4 regions of the Kitasatospora sp. NPDC001132 genome follow, and region 3 is predicted to be linked to each of the others. Evidence: riboswitches for the same ligand, from Rfam matches in the RefSeq annotation. Region 3 holds a riboswitch; each other region holds the start of a gene.
What was found. A riboswitch is a leader RNA that binds a small molecule or an ion and turns the genes downstream of it on or off. The one in region 3 is predicted to bind cyclic di-AMP.
Positions count from the first base shown of each region.

Region 1: linked by a shared signal. The riboswitch ahead of ACWDBE_RS20740 (M23 family metallopeptidase) and the one ahead of ACWDBE_RS11910 (M23 family metallopeptidase) in region 3 are both predicted to bind cyclic di-AMP.
Region 2: linked by a shared signal. The riboswitch ahead of ACWDBE_RS17045 (transglycosylase family protein) and the one ahead of ACWDBE_RS11910 (M23 family metallopeptidase) in region 3 are both predicted to bind cyclic di-AMP.
Region 4: linked by a shared signal. The riboswitch ahead of ACWDBE_RS04575 (NlpC/P60 family protein) and the one ahead of ACWDBE_RS11910 (M23 family metallopeptidase) in region 3 are both predicted to bind cyclic di-AMP.

Region 1 covers NZ_JBSFKF010000014.1:149,062-153,264, forward strand. The annotation lists gene ACWDBE_RS20735 (APC family permease) at 1-560, opposite strand, end outside; gene ACWDBE_RS20740 (M23 family metallopeptidase) at 923-1,906, opposite strand; cyclic di-AMP (ydaO/yuaA leader) riboswitch at 1,909-2,046, opposite strand; gene ACWDBE_RS20745 (MFS transporter) at 2,400-3,941, shown strand; gene purB (adenylosuccinate lyase) at 3,983-4,203, opposite strand, start outside.
Region 2 covers NZ_JBSFKF010000010.1:277,129-281,331, forward strand. The annotation lists gene ACWDBE_RS17035 (LacI family DNA-binding transcriptional regulator) at 1-117, shown strand, start outside; gene ACWDBE_RS17040 (hypothetical protein) at 234-434, opposite strand; gene ACWDBE_RS17045 (transglycosylase family protein) at 665-1,957, opposite strand; cyclic di-AMP (ydaO/yuaA leader) riboswitch at 1,944-2,107, opposite strand; gene ACWDBE_RS17050 (sirohydrochlorin chelatase) at 2,625-3,584, opposite strand; gene ACWDBE_RS17055 (DUF397 domain-containing protein) at 4,143-4,203, shown strand, end outside.
Region 3 covers NZ_JBSFKF010000007.1:61,438-65,640, reverse strand. The annotation lists gene ACWDBE_RS11925 (TetR/AcrR family transcriptional regulator) at 240-806, opposite strand; gene ACWDBE_RS11920 (alpha/beta fold hydrolase) at 933-1,814, opposite strand; gene ACWDBE_RS11915 (YiaA/YiaB family inner membrane protein) at 1,890-2,180, opposite strand; cyclic di-AMP (ydaO/yuaA leader) riboswitch at 2,378-2,536, shown strand; gene ACWDBE_RS11910 (M23 family metallopeptidase) at 2,549-3,397, shown strand; gene ACWDBE_RS11905 (hypothetical protein) at 3,457-4,203, opposite strand, start outside.
Region 4 covers NZ_JBSFKF010000003.1:36,425-40,627, forward strand. The annotation lists gene ACWDBE_RS04570 (NlpC/P60 family protein) at 1-546, opposite strand, end outside; gene ACWDBE_RS04575 (NlpC/P60 family protein) at 773-1,888, opposite strand; cyclic di-AMP (ydaO/yuaA leader) riboswitch at 1,899-2,052, opposite strand; gene ACWDBE_RS04580 (C40 family peptidase) at 2,391-3,428, opposite strand; gene ACWDBE_RS04585 (NYN domain-containing protein) at 3,630-4,203, opposite strand, start outside.

The sequences.
Region 1 (4,203 bases), on a different contig from region 3:
AGCACCCCGATCTCCAGCACCAGCGCGACGCCGAGCACCTTGGCCGTCAGGTGCAGGTCGAACCAGGCCATCACCCCGATCACCGCCGCCCCGGACAGCGCGTACCAGCCCCAGCCCAGCTCCACCCCCAGCTGCGAACGGACCAGTCCCCGCAGCGAGTACGCGAAGAAGCCGAGGGCCGAGGCCTCGGTGACGACGTACGCGAGCACCGCCAGCAGTCCCGAGGCCATCCCGACCACCCGGCCCAGCCCGTGCGAGACGTAGCCGTAGAACGCGCCGGCCGCGGTGATGTGCCGGGCCATCGCGACGTAGCCGACCGAGAACACCGTCAGCACCACGGTCGCCACGACGTACGCGGCGGGCGCGCCGACGCCGTTGCCCTGCCCGACGATGATCGGCAGGTTGCCCGTCATCGCGGTGATCGGGGCGGCGGTGGCGAGCGCCATGAACACCACGCCGACCAGGCCGACCGAATCGGCCTTCAGCCGGTCGACCCCGTCCTCCCCGGGCCGCTCCCGGCCGGCCGTCCTCCCCGCCACGCCCCCACTGCGGACCGCCATCCGCCCTCCTCGCCTCCGGACCCGCCCGCCCGGCCGGACCGACCGGGCGCTGACCGTTCGCCAGCATGACGTGCCACGGCCACCCGGCGACGCCACCGAACCCCTCCGTCACACCGGAGTTGACGCCGCGTTCGACCCGTCCGAACGAAACCCGGGAACAGCCGGGCGGCACGGAAACGGCAGTGGCCGGCCCGGCCGCACGAGGAGTCCTCGTACGGCCGGGCCGGCCTGGGCGTGTCCCGCGCCCATGTCCGCCGTGCGGCGATCACCCGGTCGAGCGGTCACCCGACATGACCATCCCGGAGGATCGTTTCGCCCCGCAGCGACGGTGGTTCCGGAAACCCTCGGAGCTCAGCCGTGGGTCAGAGCGCGACGCCGTGCGCGCGCAGGTAGGCGACCGGGTTGATGTCCGAGCCGTACTCCGAGCCGTTGCGGACCTCGAAGTGCAGGTGCGGGCCGGTCACGTTGCCAGTGGCACCGGACAGGCCGATCTGCTGGCCGACGGTGACGGCCTGACCGATCCTCACGCCGATCGAGGAGAGGTGCGCGTACTCGGCGTAGTGGCCGTCGGCGAGCTTGATCTCGACCTCGTTGCCGTAGGCGCCGCCGTTGCCGGCCTTGACCACGACACCGTTGGCGATGGCGCGCAGCGGGGTGCCGGTGGAGGCGACGAAGTCCTGGCCGGTGTGGTGGCCGGAGGCCCACATCGAGCCGGCCACACCGTAGGCGGTGCCGAGCCTCGGGTTGGCCAGCGGGGCGACGAAGCCGGAGGTGGCGGCGGCGACCGGAGTGGCGGTCACGGCCTGGGCCGGGGTGGCGACCTGCAGCTGGGTCTGCAGCTGCGTGGCCGGCTTGGCGGCCTCGGTCCGCACCTGGACCCGGTCCTGCGCCTTGGCGGCCTGGGTCGCGGGAGCGGCCGACTCGGCCGGGGCGGCGGCCTTCGCCGGAGCGGAGTCGGCCGACGGCGCGACGGCGTGGCCCGGCAGCGCGAGCCGCTGGCCCGCGAAGATCAGGTTCGGGTCGGCACCGACGACCGAGCGGTTCTGCTCGTACAGGGCGTGCCAGCCGCCCTCGACGTTCTTGACCTCGGCAATCTTGGACAGGGTGTCACCGCTGACGACGCGGTAGCTCTCCTGCACTGCCTGGGCGGCCGGAGCATCGGCCGGAGCAGCCGACTCGGCGCGGGCGGAGGCGGCGGCCTGCGCGACCGGGGCGGCCGGAGCGGTGTGGGCCTGGGCGCTCATCGCGGTGACGAGCGGGAGGGCGAAGGAGACGCCGGTGACGGCGGTGGCGATGCCGATGCGGGCGGCGCGGGGCAGGGCGATACGACGAGCCTGAGCAGGCATGGAAGTTTCCTCTCCGACGCCTGCGAGGTGAGCTGTCGGGTTCGGGCTGGAGTTGCCCGGCCGCATGCGCGGCTTCACCCCTAGCCGGTCCTGGACGCCCGCGCCCTGAGGCGCGAACTCCGGTCCGGCGACTTACCTGTGGGTCCCCCGCTCCTGCCGTACAGAGTTCGTTTCGAACCACCGGGCAGCGGCAGGACTCGGCGTTCCACCCGGCGGATCCGTCCGGACTGGCCGGGCGGTCGCTGAACTAAAACCCATCCGTTCGGGTGAAGCAATGTCGATCTTTGAAAGCGCAACCATTCCCCCTTCCCCGGTGACCCTCCGCAGGCCGGAGCACACGTTCCGCACACAATCCATTCACCCCCCGCCACTGATCCACGACCCTGCGCCGAGATCCGCGACGCTGCGCAGCCGCCCACTCACACCCCGCCCACCGTCAACACACCCACCGGTGACCCTTGTCACGTGCGCCCCGGCAGCGCAGGATTCGCCCGTGGCCACCTCAGAGGCCGGCACCCTGCGCCTGAGCACCGCGCAGGGCCGCTGGGTACTACTGGCGACGGTGCTCGGCTCCAGCATGGCGATGCTCGACGGCACCGTGGTGAACGTCGCCCTGCCCCGGATCGGCGCCGACCTCGGCGCCTCCCTCGCGTCCCTGCAATGGACCCTGAACGCCTATCTGCTCACCCTGGCGGGCCTGATCCTGCTCGGCGGCGCGCTGGGCGACCGGTACGGACGGCGCAAGGTCTTCCTGATCGGCGTGGTCTGGTTCGCCATCGCCTCCGCCGCCTGCGCCGCCGCACCGAACATCCACGTGCTGATCGCCGCCCGCGCCGTCCAGGGCATCGGCGGGGCACTGCTCACCCCCGGCTCGCTCGCCATGCTCCAGGCCGTCTTCCACCCTGACGACCGCTCGGCGGCGGTCGGCCTCTGGTCCGGCCTGGGCGGGGTGTCGGCGGCGGTCGGCCCGTTCCTAGGCGGCTGGCTGGTGGACGGCCCCGGCTGGCGCTGGATCTTCCTGCTGAACCTGCCGCTCGCCGCCGCCGTGATCGCCGTCGCCACCCGGTCGGTGCCGGAGAGCCGGGACAAGGACGCCTCCGGCCGCTTCGACGTGCTCGGCGCCGTGCTCGCTGCCCTCGCCCTCGGCGCGATCACCTACGCGCTGACCGCGGCCGGCGAGGGCCTGTCCCCCGCCGTCTGGGTCAGCGGAGTGATCGGGGTGGTGCTCGGCGTCGCCTTCGTGGCCGTCGAGCGCCGCGCGCCCGAACCGATGCTGCCGCTCGGCCTCTTCTCCTCCCGGCTGTTCACCGCGGTGAACCTGGTCACCCTGTGCGTGTACGCGGCGTTCAGCGGCGTCTTCTTCCTGCTGGTGGTGCAGCTCCAGATCGTGTCCGGGTTCTCGCCGCTGGTCTCGGGCTTCGCCCTGGTGCCGATCACCGTGCTGATGCTGCTGCTGTCCGCCCGTGCCGGACGCCTCGGCAAGCGGATCGGCCCGCGCATCCCGCTCACCGTCGGCCCGATGCTGTGCGCCGCCGGGGTGCTGTTGATGCTGCGCATCGGCCCGGACTCCTCGTACTGGGTGGACGTGCTGCCCGCCGTCACGGTGATGGGCTGCGGCATGACGCTGCTGGTCGCACCGCTGACGGCGACCGTGCTGGCCGCCGTCGAGGTCCGCCACGCGGGCATCGCCAGCGGGGTCAACAACGCCGCCGCCCGCGCGGCCGGCCTGCTCGCGGTGGCCGCCCTGCCGGCGCTGGCCGGGCTGAGCGGCGACGCCTACCGGGTACCCTCCTCGGTCGACGCCGCCTTCCACACCGCCATGCTGATCTGCGCGGGCCTGCTGGTCGCCGGCGGGCTGATCGCCTCCGCGACCGTACGGGGCAACGTGCTCGCCCCCGAGGAGCAGCCGGTGGCCGAGCCGAACTGCGACTGGCCGTGCGGGCCCACCGCCCCGCCGCTCGACCCGGGCCACGTCCCCGTGACGCGCGAGGGCCCCGCCACCGGTCCGGCGGCGGGGCCCTCACCCAAGGGCTGACGCTACGTCAGAAGGCGCTTCCCGTCAGGGAATGCCGCCCGTCAGAGAATGTCGCCGGGCGCGTACTCGGCGGCCTCCGGGTAGGCGGCCGCGACGGCCTCCACCTGGCGGACGACCTCGGCGACCTGGGCGCCGGCCGCGCCGGTGAAGGACAGCTTGTCGGCCAGCAGCGCGTCCAGGGCGGCCCGGTCCAGCGGGATCCGCTCGTCGGCGGCCAGCCGGTCCAGCAGCTCGTTCTCCCGGGCGCCGGCCCGCATCGCCA
Region 2 (4,203 bases), on a different contig from region 3:
ACGGCGGCGGTCGACGCGCTGCTGGAGGAGGTCGGCGGAAACGCCGCCCAGCGGGGCGAGTTCATGTTCCAGCCGGAGCTGGTGATGCGCGGGTCCACGGGGGCCTGCGCGCGCTGAGCGCCGGCGGCCGCGGCCGACGTACGGGCCCTGGAGGGCGGTTGCCCTCCGGGGCCCTTCGGCGTGCGCGCGGCCGGTCGTGGCGGCCGTCGGTGGTCGTGGCGGCCGTCGGGTGGTCAGCCCTCCTGGGTGGTCGGCCCGTCGGCGGTCAGGCAGTGCCCGTCGGTCGCGTCGCCGGTCCGGGTCTCGGTGCGGCGGCCGCGGGCCAGGTAGTCGCGCAGGACCAGTTCGACGGCGTCCTGGGGGTTCTTGGTGCCGGAGAGCATCATCACGTCGATCGCGAGGTTCGCGTCGAGGGTGACGGTGACCTGGGCCATGTGGACTCCTCCTCGGGTGTCCTCGGGTGCAGAGCAGCAGCATGCCCGTTGGAGCGGGGATCCACCACGGGGATATGGCCGGAGGTACGTCGGAACCCCCGGGGAGAGCGACCAGACTCTCCCCGGGGGCGGTGGGTGGTCAGCGTTCGGGCGACAGCTGACAGATGATGAAATCTGTTACCTGTTACCTGTTACCTGAGGCCCGTCGGCTGTCCGACTGCGCGCCGTTCTCAGACCCGGCCGGCGAAGTCCGGGGCCCAGTTGGCGATGCTCTGCTCGCGGACGCCCGAGCTCGGGTTGGCGGCCTCGACGTACTTGCCGTTGCCGACGTAGATCGCGACGTGGTAGACGCCGGAGTCCTTGCCGTTGTTGGACCAGAACAGCAGGTCGCCCGGCTTGAGGCTGTCCAGCGAGACGTGGGTGCTGGCGGCGGCCTGGTCGGCGGCGACGCGCGGGACGGAGATGCCCGCGGCGCGCAGCGCGGCCTGGGTCAGACCGGAGCAGTCCCAGCCGCCGTTGCCGGTGCCACCGTAGACGTACGCCTGACCGACCTTCGACTCGGCGAAGGCGACCGCGGCGGCCATGCTGCCAGTGGCGGCCGGAGCCTGGGTCTGGGCCTGCGGCGCGGGCTTGGCGGCCGGCTTGGCGGCCGGGGCCGGGGTCTGCGCGGTCGGCTGGGCGTTCACGGCACCGCCGTTCGCGGACTGGCCGGACTTCTGGGAGCGGTCGGACCCGGTGGAGTCCGAGCCGGTCGCACCGCCGAAGGACAGCTGCTGGCCCGGGTAGATGGTGTCCGGGCCCTCGGTCAGGGTGCCGCGGTTGAGCTCGTACAGCCGCTGCCAGCCGCCCCGCACATTGTGCTGGTCGGCGATCGAGGACAGCCAGTCGCCCTCGACCACGGTGTAGTCGCCGCCCTGGGCCTGCTGCTGACGCTTCTGGACCCAGTCGCCGCGGTTGCCGGAGGCGGTGGCCTGCGCGCCGTCCTGGGCGGGCGCGGCGGGCTTCGCGGCGGGGGCCTGGGGCGTCGCGGCCGGAGTGGCCGGCTTGGCGCTCTGGACGGGCGCGGCGGGCTTGGAAGGGGTCGAGCCCGTGGCCGAGCCCGCCGAGGTGTCGACGGCGGCCGGGGTGCCGCCCTTGGCCAGGCCGGCCTTGACGGAGCAGACGGGCCAGGCACCCGGGCCCTGCGAGGCGAGGACCTTCTCGGCGATCGCGATCTGCTGGTCCTTGGTGGCCAGGTCGGCGCGCGTCGCGTAGGCGGTGCCGCCGAAGGCGGACCAGGTGCTGGAGGTGAACTGGAGGCCGCCGTAGAAGCCGTTGCCGGTGTTGATGCTCCAGTTGCCGCCGCTCTCGCACTGGGCGACCTTGTCCCAGGTGGCGACGGAGGCGGCCGAGGCGGTGCCCGGGGTGAGGCAGGGGACGGTGAGGCCGACGCCCGCGACGCCGAGGGCGGCGATCACGCGGCGGGTTCGGCCGGGCAGGCTGGTGCCGTTGGTGGGCAGCATGAAGACGGAGTCCTCTCCCACGCCTGCGAGGTGAGCTGTCGGATTCGGGCTGGAGTTGCCCGGCCGCGCCGGTGGGCGCGGCTTCACCCCTAGCCCTGGACCGTTCCGCAGACCGGTCCGGGGCGACTTACCTGTGGGTCCCCCGCTCCTGCCGTGGTGCGTTTTCGCGCTGCCAGGACATCCGACGGCAGGACTCGGCGTTGCGGATGAACCGGGTTCGTGTGGTCACGAACGGGGAGCACGTTAATCAGACTCAAGTTCAAACTGCAAACCACTGTGATGCGCATCACGGTTTAGTGGGAACTGCCAAAATTGCCGCCATCCATGATCGTAAATGATCGTTTTCGGGCAATGCCGTTGCTGAAGTCGACAACTGGCTCCACCTCAGAGCTGATGTGACACCGCGCCGAGTCGCGGAGCCGGCGCACCCTGGCGGTGGGGGAGTGGGCGCGATTCGAACACCTGGGCCTGCGCTCCCTATTCCCTTTCAAATGCCACCAGAACGGACATTCCGCGCTATTTTTCGCGTCATCGTCGTCATTGCCGTCCGCATCCGGGCGGGAGGGTGACGCGGGAGGGGCGATCCGGGAGGGACGACGCGCGGGCGGTGGGAGGGATAGAGCGAAGGGCCCGGAACGCAAGCCGTTCCGGGCCCTTCGGAGCGCGCCGAGCGGCGCGCGGAGTCGAACTACTGCCCGGCGGGCGCCTCGGCGGCCGCGTGGGCGCCGCGAGCACCCTCCGTGACCCCCTCGGCCTCGGCGGCGGCCGCCGCCTCCGCCTCGGCCCGCGCCAGGTCCTCCGGGGACGGCGTGGGCAGCGCGGCCAGGTACGTGGAGGCGATCAGCTGGCCGACCGACGGGTACGAGCCCAGCGGCGCGGCCGACGGGCAGCCGGTCTCCTCGGCGGCGGTGGCGAGCAGCTCGGAGTCCGCCTCCGGGCCGATCACCAGCGGGGCCAGCGCCGGGCGCTGCGAGCCGGTCTCCTTGAGGTGGTTGACGGCCGCGGCCACCGAGCCGGGCACGTCGAGCGCGGCGGCGACGACCGGCACGGCCAGTCGGGCGGCCAGCAGCACGCCGGTGATGCCGGCCGCGGCGGCAGCGTCCTCGCCGCCGACGGTGGTCAGCACCACGCCGTCCGCGGCGGTCGCGATGGCGAACAGCCGGGCGCGGTCGGCCCGGGCCAGCCCGGCCTCGGACAGCCGGACGTGCACGGCCTCGGCCAGCAGCGGGTGCGGGCCCAGCGGGTCGGTGACGGGCGCGCCGTACTCGGCGGCGAGCGCGTGAAGCTCGGTCAGGAAGGTGTGCGGGCCGGGCACCAGCGGCACCAGGACGGGCATCGGAAGCCCGGCCTCGGCGGCCAGGGTCAGCAGCTCGGCCACGGTGCGGTCCTCGCCGTCCGCGCCCTCGGTGCCGTCACCCGGGAGGTAGCCGACCGCGGTCTGGACGCCGTTCTGCTCGGTGCGGACGATCGAGAGCAGCTCCTCGACGACCGAGCGGGACTCGGGCCCGGCGGTCGCGGGCACGGCGAGCACCAGGGCCGGGGCGCCGGCCGGGATCTCGGGGCGCTCGGGACGACGGTGGCGCCCCCGCGCACGGGAGCCTGGAGTGCGGACGGGCAGTGGCGCGCCCGGGATGGCTGCGGTGCTCATGCCGGAGATCGTAGGACATCTGCCCGTCAGGCTTGCAGTCGGCTGCCGTGCGGGATTCACGCGAGCGCGGTGCGGACCCGGCGCGTCCTCGGCGCCGGTCCGGGCGCTTTGCCTACAATCCGGACATTCTTCGCCCAACCCCCGTACGGTCGCCCGTGGTTGCCTCGACGTGATCCGAGGGGCGGGCGTTGCACCCGGGGCGCGTGAGATGTCTCACAGCACAGGGGTGGTTTGACTGAGGGTCACGGGCGCGCGACTCCCGGCATTCGAAGATCAACATTCGGCGGGGAAGTGCTCACGGCCGGTTATCGCGAACCCGGCGATTCCATCGGCTATGTCCGTTTACGTACCGTCAGGAGAAGGGTCCGTGAAGAGTTCGCGCCTGCGAATAAAAGGCCTCGTGCACCTGCAATGTCTCGTGCTGATGCACGTGCACTGCAGCTATCATCGCGTCAAGTGAGGCGTTGTGCCGGACCGGTACGGGGCCGGTCCGTTCGTTTCGGCGGTGCCGGGGGCGCCGCGCTGGACGACAACTCCGGAGCTCTTCGGGAGACTTCTATGCACGACTCGCAGGACACGAACGGTTCGTACGACACCTACAACGGGATGGCCGCCGCCG
Region 3 (4,203 bases):
GAAGGTGTGAACGGATCTCGCCAAGTGACCGGATCTCGTCAATATCGAGTCAATTCGGCGGCAATCGGCACTCGTTCGACCCCGATCCCACCGCCTGACGAGGGCCCGGACCTGCCCGACCGGCACCGGCGGGCAGCGTCGGAATCGAGCCGGGTGGCCGGATCGCGTTCCACGATGTGTGGGGTCTGTGCTCACGCTGTTCGGAAGGGGCGCGGCCGGGCCGCTCCGGCGCCGGGCCGCTACGCGGGCCAGGCGCGCAGGCCGGTGGTGAGGGTGGCGACGAGGCGGTCGTGGGTGGTGGTGAGGTCCTCGGCGAGCTGGAAGGCACCGGCGGTGGTGAGCGAGGCGAAGCCGTGGGCGAGGGAGCGGACGGTGCGGGCGGCGTGGATCGCCTCGGAGCCGTCGAGGCCGTACTCCCGCAGGACGGCGACGATCACGCCGACGAGCCGGGCGGCCGCGCGGGCCAGGTCGTCGTCCGGCTGCGGGGCCTGGGGGAGGGCGGTGTAGCGGTGCGGGTACTCGGTGGCGTACGCGTGGTAGGCGCGCAGCACGGCGGCGACGGCGTCGTCCCCGCTGCGTCCGACGGCCGCCTCGGCCAGTCGGTCGGCCAGTTCCCCGGTGACCCGGACGGCGATCAGCCGCCGCAGTTCGGCGAGGCCGCCGCTGACGTGCTTGTACAGCGAGGGGGCGGCGACCCCGGCCCGGGCGGCGACGGAGGCCAGGGTGAGGGCCTCGGCGCCCTGCTCGTCGATGAGGGCGAGGGCGTGGTCGACGACCTGGTCGGGGGTCAGTCCTACGCGGGGCATGGGTTCGGGCTCTCCGTACGGGTCGAAGTCGGGTGACGTCGGGCGCTGCCGGGCGGGTGCCGGTGACGTCGGCGGGGCGGGCAGGGGCAGGCAGGGGCAGGGTCGGGCGGGGGCCGGCGGCGGCGCTCAGCCGAGTTCGGCGAGGAACGGCAGCAGGGCGTCCGCGGTGGCCGCCGGGTTGTCGGCCATCGGGTAGTGCCCGGACCCCTCGATCATCGCCTTCCGCGCGCCGAGCGCGGCGGCCTGCCGGTCGGCGACGAGTTCCGGCTTCGGGAAGTCGGGGTCCTTGTCGCCCATGACCACCAGCGCCGGGCACCGCACCGCGGCCGTCCAGCCGACCGGCGCCGAGTCGCCGTGGACGTACCCGCGGGTGGCGGTCTTCCGTCCCGGCGTGCGCAGCGCGGCGACCAGCCCGTCCACGTACGCGTCGAAGTCGGCGGGCTTGGCGCCGGGGAAGGCCATCCGGCGCAGGTAGAAGCCCCAGGAGGCCGGCCAGTGGACGAGGGCGGGGCCCATCAGGGCCATGACGCCGCGCATCAGGGCGCCCGGCCGCGGGCTCTCGACGAAGGCGTCGATCAGGACGATCCCGGCGACCCGCTCGGGCGCGTCCCCGGCGGCCTTCACGACCGTCGCCCCGGTGTACGAGTTGCCGGCGAGGACGGCGCGCTCGATGCCGAGGTGGTCGAGCAGGGCGAGGACGTCGTCGGCGATGGCGGCCGGGCTGTAGTCGTCCCAGCTGATCGAGGATTCGCCGAAGCCCCGCAGGTCCATGGTGACGACGCGGTGGCCGGCGGCGACCAGCAGCGGGCGCAGGTGCCGGTACGCGGCCCGGCTGTCGAGCATGCCCGGGAGCAGGACGACGGGGGTGCCGTCGCCCTGCCGGGTGTCGTCGAAGGCGATCCGGCCGCCGGGAACGCTCAGGTACTGGGTGCTCGGAGTGATGGTGCCGTTCACGGGGTCCTCCTCGGGCCGCGGGTGCTGGGCATCGGCGGTACTGCCGATAGCCATAAAGCTAAGGCTAATAGCCTTAGCCGTCAAGCGGTCGGCGGGCCGGGGGGAAGGGGCGCGGTCGGACGGGTGCGGTCAGACCCCTTCCACCTTGAACGGGTCGTGCTCGCTGAGCAGCTTCTCCAGCCGGGCCTGGTCCACCCGGGTGACCATCTCGTTGGACTCCTGCCGGTCCCGGACCACCTTCGCCAGCGTGAACGCGGAGGTGACGGTGTAGAGGAGGCCGATCCCGAGGAAGGCCCGGGTCCACCCGCCGACCGGCAGGTAGGCGATCCCGGCGGCGAGGGCGATGCCCGACAGGGCGAAGGAGAGGACGGCCTGGATGTGGTACGCGGCCGTGGTGCGGGTCTGCATCGGTGCGCTCATGGCGTCAGGATGCGGCCGCCCGGCCGGGCCGCACATGAGTAGGGGTACTCAGATGGGGCCGTGCGTGAGGGGTCGTTCGTTGACGTCCGTTCACCTGCGATCGGGCGGCCCGAAACGGATGGCTTGGAATCAGAGCCTCCTAGGATTAACGTTTGATAACGCAGCGCGGTTGTCAACGCCGTACCCAGACGGCACCGTGCGCGCCGTCGCCTAATCCCGCCGACCCGCCCCCGGGCAGGTCAGGGAGCCGGGGAACCACGTTCCTTGGGGTGAATCGGCGGGGCTCCGGCCCGGCCGTAGGAGACCTTCCTGCTCCGAACCCGTCAGCTAACCCGGTAGGCGCGAAGGAAGGAAAGGAGCGCGCCTCCGTGGCGTCGACGCACACCCCGGCACACCCGGCCGGCCCCGCAGCCGGTACCCAGCTCCTCGACCACCCCGGCCCGGACGGCCCCGAGGCCTTCGGCCCGGAGGCGTTCGCCGCGGAGGCCGACACCAACCGCCACCGGATGCCGCGTCAGACCCGCGGGGCCTCCCCGCTGCTCGGCGTCACCGCCGTCGCCGCCACGCTGGGCGCCACCGGCTTCGCCTCGGCGACCCCGGCCGCCGCCCCCGCCGTCGAGGTCCCGGACGAGACCCCGGTCGCCCTCTCCGCCGACCCCGGCCTCGCGCTCGCCGCCCGCATCCAGCACCAGGCCGACAGCCAGCGCACCGCCGCCGAGGAGACCGCCCGGCTGCAGGCCGCCCAGGAGGCGGAAGCCAAGGCCGCCGCCAAGGAGGCCGAGGCCAAGCGCGCCGCAGAGGAGGCCGAGCGGGCCAAGGCCGCCGCCCTCACCCTCCCGGTGAACGACTACCGGCTCTCCGCCCACTACGGCCAGAGCGCCCGCTACTGGGCCAACCTGCACACCGGCCTGGACTTCGCCGCCGACACCGGCACCCCCGTCCACGCGCTCGGCCAGGGCACCATCACCTCGGCCGGCTGGGCCGGCTCGTACGGCTACCGGATCGTCGAGACCCTGCCCGACGGCACCGAGATCTGGTACTGCCACCTCTCCTCGATCACCAAGGGCTCCGGCAACGTCGCCACCGGCCAGCAGATCGGCAAGGTCGGCGCGACCGGCAACGTCACCGGCCCCCACCTGCACATGGAGGTCCGCCCCGGCGGCGGCGCCCCGGTCGACCCGGAGCCCTGGCTCCAGCAGCGCGGCCTCAACCCCTGACGCACGCCCACCGACGCACCCGCGGGAGGCCCCTGGACCGGGGCCTCCCGCGCCGCGTCTCACTCCTCGACGGGCAGCTGCGCCAGGTACGCGTCGATCTCCTCCGGGCCCGGCTCCGGCGCCAGCTCCGGGAACTCCGTCACCAGCAGCCGCGGCAGCCCCGGCACCGTCCAGGCGCCGAACAGGTCGAGCGCCGCGTCCACCGCCGCCTCCTCGAACCTCCCGAAGTCCCCGGCCAACTCGTCCGGCATCGGCCGGCCCAGCGCGGTCAGCCGCGCCAGGTTGCGGTAGCTGCGCCGCATCAGGCCCTGCTCCAGCAGCCGACGCGCGCCGTCCGTGGCCATGCCCACCGAGAGCACCCGGCCCGGGCCCCAGCCCCGCTCGTCCGGCTCGTCCAGCCAGCCGGCCGACGCCAGCGCCTCGAACGCCGCCAGCCGCTCCTCCTCGGCGAACTCCCCGAAGCCGGCCAGCCACTCCCGCACCGCCTCCGGGTCCGTGACGTCCGCCCCGTGCGCGTGCAGCAGCAGCGCGTACAGCCGGGGCCAGGTCACCAGGTCGGCGCGGCGCAGCAGCCCGGCCGCGACCTCCCCCTGCCACTCGGCCTCCTCGTGCAGCCGCTCCTGGCGCTTGGCGTTCAGCCGGCGGGCCGCCCGCTGGTGGTCGACCAGCAGCCGGACGGCGTCGCCGTAGGCGAGCGGGTCCTCCTCGGGCGCGGGTTGGACGTACAGGTGGAGCCGCTCGTGGAGCAGGTGCTCCACCGCGTCGGAGGTCAGTTCGGGCCAGCCGTCGTGCATCCTGCCCTCGCC
Region 4 (4,203 bases), on a different contig from region 3:
CTGCTTGGTGTCGGCGAGCGTGCGGCGGGTCTGGTCCAGCTCGGCGAGCTTGCCGGCCGCCTCGGTGCGGCGCTGGTCGAGCCGGCGCTGCCGGGTGACCAGCTCGTGCAGGGTCTCCTGCTGGCGCGCGGCGGCCTGCCCCAGGGTGCGGGCGCGGACCAGGTAGCCCTCCGGGTCGGACGAGAGGAACAGCTGGGCGGTCTGGGCCATTCCGCCACCGCGGTACTCGGCCCCGGCCACTGTCGCCAGGTCGCCGCGCAGTTCGTTGAGCTGGTCCTGGGCGATGGCGATCTCGCCCTGGAGGATCGTGGTCTCGCCCTGGAGCCGCCGCTGGGCCTCCTGCGCCGCGTTCGCCTTCTCGGAGGCCTGCTCGGCCTCGTCGTACAGCTGCTCGACCTGCGTCCTGACGTCCTGACGATCGCCCGGGTCCGGGCTGTCCGGCGCGGCCTGGGCGCGGCCTCCGGCGGCCACGCCCAGCGCGGTGGCGGCGGCCGCGGTCAGCACCAGCGCCCGGGTGAGCAGTTGGGAACGGCGGTGCACGGGCATGGCGGCAGCGGCTCCAATCCTGCGGCGCGGCCCCGCCGCCGCACCGGGACGGGCGGCCGTCGAGCGGGAGTCCGGTGGCAGACGTTAGCGAGTCCGGGCAAGCGAGTCCAAACCCTTCCCAACCCGAATATTCGACCCCTAATCGGACATCAGCTCGACCCGCCGGAAAAGCCGCAGGCCCGGCCTTCCCTGGGGAAGACCGGGCCCGGAGGCGTCCGAGCGGGGATCAGACCCGCACGATGGAGGTCAGCGGCATGTTGCCGACCGCCTCGTAGCGCACCGACGCACCCGGCTTGGGAGCGTGCAGCACCTGGCCGTTGCCGGCGTAGATGCCGACGTGGTGGGCGTCGCTGTAGAAGATCAGCAGGTCGCCGGGCTGGGCCTGGGAGATGTCCGAGCCGATCCGGGTGCCGGCCCCGGCCTGCGCCTGCGAGGTGCGCGGCAGCGACACCCCGGCCTGGTTGAACGCCCAGACCATCAGGCCGGAGCAGTCGAAGGAGCCCGGGCCGGTGGCGCCCCAGACGTACGGGCTGCCGACCTTGGACGCGGCGTACGAGAGGGCGGCGGCACCGCGCGAGCTGCCCGCGGCCACCTTCACCGGAGCGGCGGTCGAGCCGGTCGCCAGGTTGCCGCGGCTGTTGTCGCGCGAGGCGCGGTCGGCCTGCTGCTGCTGCGCCTGGGCGGCGTCGGCCTTGGCCTTGGCGTCGGCCGCGGCCTTCTCCTCGGCCTGGCGCAGCGCCTGGCGGTCCTGCTCGGTCAGGGTGTTGAGCAGGTCCTGGGCCGCCTTCAGCTTGCCCTGGACCTCGTCCTTGGAGGCCTTCAGCTGCTGGGTGGTCGACTCCAGCTCGGCGAGCTTGCCCTGGGCCTCGTTGCGGTCCTGGTCGAGCTTGCGCTGCTGCTCCTGGAGCTCCTTCAGCTGCCCCTTCTGGGTGCTGCCGGCCTGGTTCAGCGTGCCGGCCTGGCTGAGGAAGTTGTCCGGGCTGGAGGAGAACATCAGCTGGACGGTCGGGGATATGCCCCCGTTGCGGTACTGCTCGCCGGCGATCTCGGCGAGGCCGCCCTGGAGCTCGGTGACCTGGGCCTGCTGACGGGCCACCTGGTCCTGCAGGCCGGAGACCTGCTTCTCCAGCTCCTGCTGCTTGGCCTGGGCGGCGTTGTAGTTCTCGGTCGCGACCTCGGCCTGCTCGTTGAGCTGGTCGACCTGCCCCTTGACCTGTTCCTTGGTCGGCTGCGGGTCCGCGTGGGCACCCTGCGCGGAGAGGACGACGGCCGCCGCGGCGACACCCGTCAGGATCGAGACGCGGGCGCGACCGGCGGGCTTGGGACGACGATGGGACGCCACGAAGGCGGACTCCTTCTTCCTACGTCCGCCTACCGGGTGAGCTGACGGGTTCGGGCCGGAAGCATGCCCTACGACGCCTCACGGCCGTTCCACCGGCCGACCTGGCGCCGATTCACCCCGGAGGAACATGGTTCCCCGGCTCCGCTCCGCAGCGCCCCCGAACACTGGGCTCCCCTGTCGGGCAGTCGCTTCGACCTGCCCCGCTGCCTCGCGAACTCGGCGGTAACCACCGCCGCCACCCTGGCTGGGCGATCGACAGTGCGGTGGTTCGGAGCATGACCCTAGTAACTGAACCGTGATCCGTTCAAATCCTTGTCAGAAAAAAGGCAGAAGATTACCCAAGTTCTTTTGTGAAAATGACCGATGGTGACCACTGGCACACACAAGGCTGATCGGTTCTCAGCATGTGGTCGCGAAAGGGCGGGAAAGCCGAACGCCACCCCCAAGGGAGGGTGGCGCTTTTCACAGGCCCCCGAGGGAGCCCGGCGGGCGTGTCGGACCGTCAGACCCGGCGGATGGTGTTGATCGGCATCGCGTCGGCCTTCATCACCTTCACCACGTCACCGGTGTGCGGCGCGTGGACCACCATGCCGTTGCCGATGTACATCCCGACGTGGTGCATGTCGGAGCCGTAGATCACCAGGTCGCCGGGCTGGGCCTGGTCCAGCGAGGGCACCCGGGTGCCGTAGTGGCCCTGCTCCTGCGAGGTGCGCGGCAGCGAGACGCCCGCCTGCCCGTACGACCAGACCATCAGGCCCGAGCAGTCGAAGGTGGTCGAGCCGGTGGCGCCCCACACGTACGGCGAGCCCTGCTTGCTCATCGCCTTGGCCATCGCCACGGCCGCGTAGCCGCTGGCCGGCGGCAGGCTGCCGAGGTCGACCCGCTCGCTGCCGCGCGAGGCGCGGTCGTCCTGCGCCTGCTGGGCCTTCAGCGCGGCGCGGTCGGCGGCGCTGAGCGAGTTCAGCAGGTCCTGGGCGGCCTTCAGCTTGGTGTTGACGTCCGCCTTGGCCTGATTGAGGTCCTTGGTGGTGGTGTCCAGCGAGGCGAGCACGGCGGCCGCCTCGGCCTTCTCCTGGTCCAGCCGGCGCTGCTGTTCCAGCAGCCCCTTGAGCGCCTCGGCCTGGCTGGTGCTGGCCTGCTGGACGGTCGAGGCCTTCTCCAGGTAGCCGGACGGGTCGGAGGAGAGCATCAGCTGGACGGACGGGTCGATGCCGCCGGAGCGGTACTGATCCCCCGCCACCTCGGCCAGGCCACCCTGGAGCTGGGTCATCTGCTCCTGGCTGCGGGCCACCTGGTCCTGCAGCTGGTCGGCCTGCTTGCGCAGCTGGTCGGCCCGCTCCTTGGCGCCGTTGTACTTCTCCGCCGCCTGCTCCTGCTCCTCCTGGAGCTGGTCGATCTGCGCCTTGACGTCCGCCTTGTTCGGCTGCGGCGCGGCGTGCGCGGCCACCTGGGCGGAGAGGGCGACCGCGGTCGCAGCGGCAGCGGTGAGCACGGAGATCCGCGCGCGGCTCGGCTGCTTGGGACGGCGGTGGGAGGCCAAGGGACCGGCTCCTTCTTCCAGCGGACTCACCTGATGGGATGAGATTCCCGAAAATAGGTTTGACGCCAGACCCTAGTGAAGATCTATCCGTTTTGCCACTCCCCCGATGGCATGAACTCGGCCACCCCACACTGACTCCACAGCCCCCTCACAAGGCCCCGGAACCGCCCCTGACCAGGAATCACACGGAATCGGCCGAGGTCAGGGCCGGGCCAGCCGGTTCAACAGCAGCACCGACGCCACGGGGCGCGCGCCCGCCTTCCGCACGCCCTCCGCGACCTCCCGGTCGGTGGACACCACCACCACCGGACGACCCTGCGGCTCGGCCCGCACCAGACGGCGGATCAGCTCGTCGGCCGTTTCCCCGGTCCGGCTGAACCGCACCCGGACCCCGCGCGGTGGCGCCATGATCACCGGGACGTCCAGGTCCTGCCCGTCGAACACGCAGGTGACCTCCGCCTGGGTGCGCTGAGCCAGCATCGCCAGCCCGCCCAGCAGCCGGATCCGCTGTTGCTCCAGCGGCAGTGCCGGATAGCCGGCCTTGGTCACGTTGTAGCCGTCCACCACCAGGTGGACCTGGGGGATCGCCAGCAGCTGGTCCAGCAGCGCCGGATCGTCCTCGGCCAGCCCGCGCCGGGCCACGTCGTGCGGCGAGGCCGCCCCCGGCACCACCGCCTCCACCAGGTCCGCCGGGCGGATCTGGGAGACCGGCAGCGCCAGCTCCCGCTGCAGACCCTGGGCCGACTGCAGCACGGTGTCGAGCAGCAGCCGCAGC